Regions from separate parts of the Pinisolibacter sp. DMC19 genome, predicted to be linked through region 1. Evidence: predicted binding sites of a transcription regulator. Region 1 holds the regulator's gene; the other holds the start of a gene.

The links. The regulator PhoB, encoded in region 1, activates phosphate uptake and scavenging genes when phosphate is short. The targets are predictions, from matches to a motif close to TGTCATNNANCTGTCAT.
Region 2: a site for PhoB is predicted at 935-951, ahead of phnC (phosphonate ABC transporter ATP-binding protein). Genes of this name have one in related genera too.

The regions. Positions count from the first base shown of each region.
Region 1 covers NZ_JBQUZF010000003.1:322,591-324,983, reverse strand. Annotated here, with positions in the region: gene ACT53U_RS09630 (GcrA family cell cycle regulator) at 391-909, shown strand; gene phoB (phosphate regulon transcriptional regulator PhoB) at 1,020-1,718, opposite strand; gene phoU (phosphate signaling complex protein PhoU) at 1,744-2,393, opposite strand, start outside.
Region 2 covers NZ_JBQUZF010000001.1:379,977-382,369, reverse strand. Annotated here, with positions in the region: gene phnC (phosphonate ABC transporter ATP-binding protein) at 1-782, opposite strand, end outside; gene ACT53U_RS01695 (alpha-D-ribose 1-methylphosphonate 5-triphosphate diphosphatase) at 1,038-2,204, shown strand; gene ACT53U_RS01690 (NrsF family protein) at 2,224-2,393, opposite strand, start outside.

The DNA of each region.
Region 1 (2,393 bases):
CGGAAAGGGCAAATTGTCAACGTCGCCGGCCGAAAACCGCGGTCGGCGCGGACTGCGCGGGCGGGCATCCGCAAGTCTACGGACCGCAACCGACGCGTGAGATGCCGCAAACCGGCATTTCACCGTGGGTTCTGTTGCAGATCGGACTCAACGCTGGGGAAAAGACATCGTTCATCCACCGAAACGATTCCCGTCCGCCTTGCTCGCGAGTCTACGGCTAGTGTAGTTTACGACTTGTTAAACACGACATCTCGTGCGGCGGATCGTCCGATCCCATACTTCTCGTCTTGCGTCGACGCCCCGGAAACGAGGCGGCCCCGGAGGGATTCCTCCGGACGAGAAGGGATTCGGAAGGTTCGATCGCCGGCCACGACTGCGAGGGTAGCGATGATCTCCTGGACCGACGAGCGGGTCGAGCTTCTCAAGAAGCTCTGGGGCGACGGACTGAGCGCCAGCCAGATTGCCGGCGAACTCGGCGGCGTCACCCGCAACGCGGTGATCGGCAAGGTCCATCGGCTCGGCCTGTCGGGCCGCGCCAAGGCGCCGCAGCCCTCCGCCAGCCGTCCGAAGAAGCCGGTCGCCCGTCCCGCGACCTCGACCGGTCGCTCGGAAGGCGGTCCGGTCAGCGTCGGCGCCACCGCGCTCAAGGCCGAGACCCGGCCGGAGGAACGCCGCCACGCCCAGCCGGCGCCGCAGCTCGTCTCGCTCTCCGACGAGCCGCTGATCCCCAACGCCTCGGTGCTGCAGATCAACGAACAGACCTGCAAGTGGCCGATGGGCGATCCTTCCGCGTTGGACTTCCACTTCTGCGCCCGTCGCTCCGACGTCGGCATCCCCTACTGCGCCTATCACGCGCGGCTCGCCTATCAGCCGGTCGCCGACCGCCGCCGCGACCGCCGTCGCGCCTGAGGCGAGAGGCCCTGGACGAAAAGCAGAGAGCCCGGCGAGCGATCGCCGGGCTCTCTGCTTTTCGGGATGTCGGAAGGGCGCGCCGATCGCGTGCCGATCGGCGGATCGCCTCAGGCCATCGCGCCGAAGCGTTCGTCGAAGGAATAGCCGGAGCCGCGGACGGTGCGGATCGGATCGCGTTCGCGCGGGCGGTTGACCGCCTTGCGCAAACGGCCGACGTGGACGTCGACGGTGCGTTCGTCGACATAGACGTCCATGCCCCAGACGCCGTCGAGCAGCTGCTCGCGGGTGAAGACGCGGCCGGGCGACTGCATCAGGAACTCGAGCAGGCGGAACTCGGTCGGTCCGAGATGGATCTCGCGGCCGGCGCGGCGGCAGCGCTTGGTCTCGCGATCGAGTTCGAGGTCGCCGGAGCGCAGCAGGGTGGAGACCAGCTCCGGCCGGGTCCGACGCAGCATGGCGCGGACGCGGGCCATCAGCTCGGCGGTGGAGAAGGGCTTCACCACATAGTCGTCGGCGCCGGTGGAGAGGCCGCGGATGCGCTCGCTCTCCTCGCCGCGTGCCGTCAACATGATGATCGGCAGGCGCTCGGTCTCGGTGCGGGCGCGCAGGCGGCGGCACAGTTCGATGCCGGAGAGCCCCGGCAACATCCAGTCGAGGATGAGGAGATCGGGCACGCTCTCCCTCAGGCGCGTATCGGCCTCGTCGCCTCGGGCGACGACTTCGACGTCGTATCCCTCGCTCTCGAGATTGTAGCGCAGGAGGAGACCGAGCGCCTCCTCGTCCTCGACGATCAACACGCGGGCCATGTCGTCCCTCGTTCCTCGGGTCGGCTCAGGCGCCGGCCTCGAACTTCATCTGTTCGGCATCGTTGCCCTTCGGGCGCTCGCCGGACACCTGCTCGCCGGTCACCAGGTAGTGGACCTGTTCGGCGACGTTGGTGGCGTGATCGCCGATGCGCTCGATGTTCTTGGCACAGAACAGCAGGTGGGTGCAGAAGGTGATGTTGCGCGGGTCTTCCATCATGTAGGTGAGGAGCTCGCGGAACAGCGACGTATAGAGCGCGTCGATCTGCTCGTCGCGATCGCGCACGACGATCGCGGCGTCGGAATCCTGCGCGGCATAGGCGTCGAGCACGGCCTTGAGCTGCTCGAGCGCGATCTCGGCGAGATGTTCGACGCCGATCAGCACACTCTTCAGGCGGACGCCGCCGTTCATGGCGATGACGCGCTTGGCGATCGACTTGGCGAGGTCGCCGACCCGTTCGAGGTCGCCGGCGAGACGCATGGCGACGAAGATGTGACGCAGGTCGAGCGCCATCGGCTGGCGCTTGGCGATGATCACGATCGCCTGTTCCTCGACGATGTGCTGGAGGCGGTCGAGCCGGGCGTCGGTGGCGACCACCTTCTGTGCCAGCGTCGTGTCGCCGCGAACGAGCGCGGTGACGGCGTCGGTCACGAGACCTTCGGCGAGCCCGCCCATCT
Region 2 (2,393 bases), on a different contig from region 1:
TCGTCCGGCGTCGGATCGCCGGTGCCGGGGATGTCCACCACCTCGACGGCCTCGAGGCCGTAGAGATCGCGCACCACCTCGTCGGTCAGCTCGCGGGGCGTGCCGTCGAAGACGACGCGGCCCGCCTTCATGCCGATCAGGCGGTCGCAATAGCGCTTGGCCAGATCGATCGAATGAAGATTGGTCAGCACGGTGATGCCGAAGTCGCGGTTCACTCGGAGCAGCGCATCCATCACCACCTTGGTGTTGCGCGGGTCGAGCGAGGCGATCGGCTCGTCGGCGAGGATGACGCGCGGCTCCTGCACCAGCGCCCGGGCGATCGCCACGCGCTGCTGCTGGCCGCCGGACAGCGCGCCGGCACGATTGGCGGCGAGGTTCGCGATGTCGAAGAGTTCGAGCGCGGAGAGCGCGATCGCCTTGTCCTCGCCGGTCCACAGCTTGAGGAACGAGCGCCACTCGGCCATGTGGTCGAGGCGGCCCATCATGACGTTGGTCAGCACGTCGAGCCGGTCGACGAGGGCGAACTGCTGGAAGACCATGGCGCAGTCGCGCCGCCAGTGGCGCAGCGAGGCGCCCTTCAGCGCTGTGATCTCGCGGCCTTCCCAGAGGATGCGGCCGGAGGTCGGTTCGACCAGGCGGTCGATCATGCGCAGGAGCGTCGACTTGCCGGCGCCGGAGCGGCCGATGACGCCGACCATCTGGCCGACCGGGATCTCCAGATCGACGCCGTCGACCGCGACGAATTCGCCGAAGCGGCGCGTCAGTCCCTCGATCGTCAGCATGTCGGTCTCCCTTGGCCGCGCCGCGTCCCGCGCACTTCCGTCGGAAGGCGATCGCGTGGCTTCGGGAGACCGCTCTAGATGACGTTCGCAAAGCTTCCGCGACGGCTCGATGAAGAGTCCGTGACGGTGCGACGGAGGGGGCTTGTCGTCGCCGTCGTCCAAACGTCATCGTCGGCGGCTAGCCGGTGCGGGAGGAGGCGGCGCGCGCGACGCGGGACCGCCGGACGGGTTTCGCGCCGAGGATCGGAGACCGCCATGAACGACAGTGCAGACCGCGCCGGCTGGCGTCTCCAGGGTGGCCGGGTTCTTCGCGGCGGCGCGCTTTCGGCGGGCGACCTCGCCTTCGTCGACGGCCGCATCGTCGCGGGCGAGGCGCCGGGCGCCCGCGTCTTCGACGCGCGCGGACTGTTCGTGCTGCCGGGGATCGTCGACGTCCACGGCGATGCCTTCGAGCGGCAGGTGATGCCGCGGCCGGGCGTCTCCTTCGACCTCGTCACGGCGTTGATGGACAGCGACCGCCAGCTCGTCGCCAACGGCATCACCACGGCGTTCCACGGCGTCACCCGTTCGTGGGAGCCGGGGCTGCGTGGCGCCGAGAACGCCCGCGAGCTGCTTTCGGCGATCGAACGGCTCGCCGGCCGGCTCGCCGCCGACACGCGCTATCACCTGCGCCACGAGACCTTCAATCTCGACGGCGAAGCGGAGATCCTCGAATGGATCGCCGCCGGGCGGATCGGTTGCCTCGCCTTCAACGACCACATGGCCTCGACGCTGCGCGACCGCGCCAAGCCCGAGAAGATCGGCAAGATGATCGAGCGCTCGGGGCTGGAACGTGCAGACTTCATGCATCTGGTCGAGGTCGTCGACGGCCGTCGCGACGAGGTCGGCCCGTCGATCGAGCGGCTGGCGGCGGCGGCGCGGGCGGCCGGCATCGCCATGCTGTCGCACGACGATCGCGATCCCGAGACGCGGCGCTGGTTCCGCGAGCTGGGCGTGGCGGTCGCGGAGTTTCCGCTCGACGTCTCGACCGCCACCGAGGCGGTGACGGCGGGCGAGGCGACGGTCTTCGGCGCGCCCAACGTGGTGCGCGGCGGCAGCCACACCGGTTGTCCCTCGGCGACCGAGATGGTGCGGCAGGGGCTCTGCTCGATCCTCGCCTCCGACTACTACTATCCGGCGTTGGCGCTGGCGCCGTTCCGGTTGGCGAAGGAGGGGGCGGCGACGTTCGAACGGGCCTGGGCGCTGGTCTCGACCAATCCGGCGGCGGCGATGGGGCTCGCCGATCGTGGACGGCTCGACGCCGGGCTCCGCGCCGACGTGATCGCGATCGACCCCGAGGGCCTCGACGGCAAGCCGCGGGTGGTCGCGACCTTCGTCGCCGGCCGGCCGGTCCACGTGGCGGAGGCCGGCCGCATTCGATGACGATGCGCCGCCGCCCGCCTCACCACGCCAGTAGACGGCGGCCGATCGCGGCGCCGATCGCGGCGGTCGCGGCGATGGCGAGCGGGTACCAGACGGCGACGAACAGCGGGCTGTCGTCGGTGCAGTTGGCGGCATAGAAGAAGGCGCCGATCGCGCCTGCGAGAAGGCCGATCGCAGCGCCGGCACGAG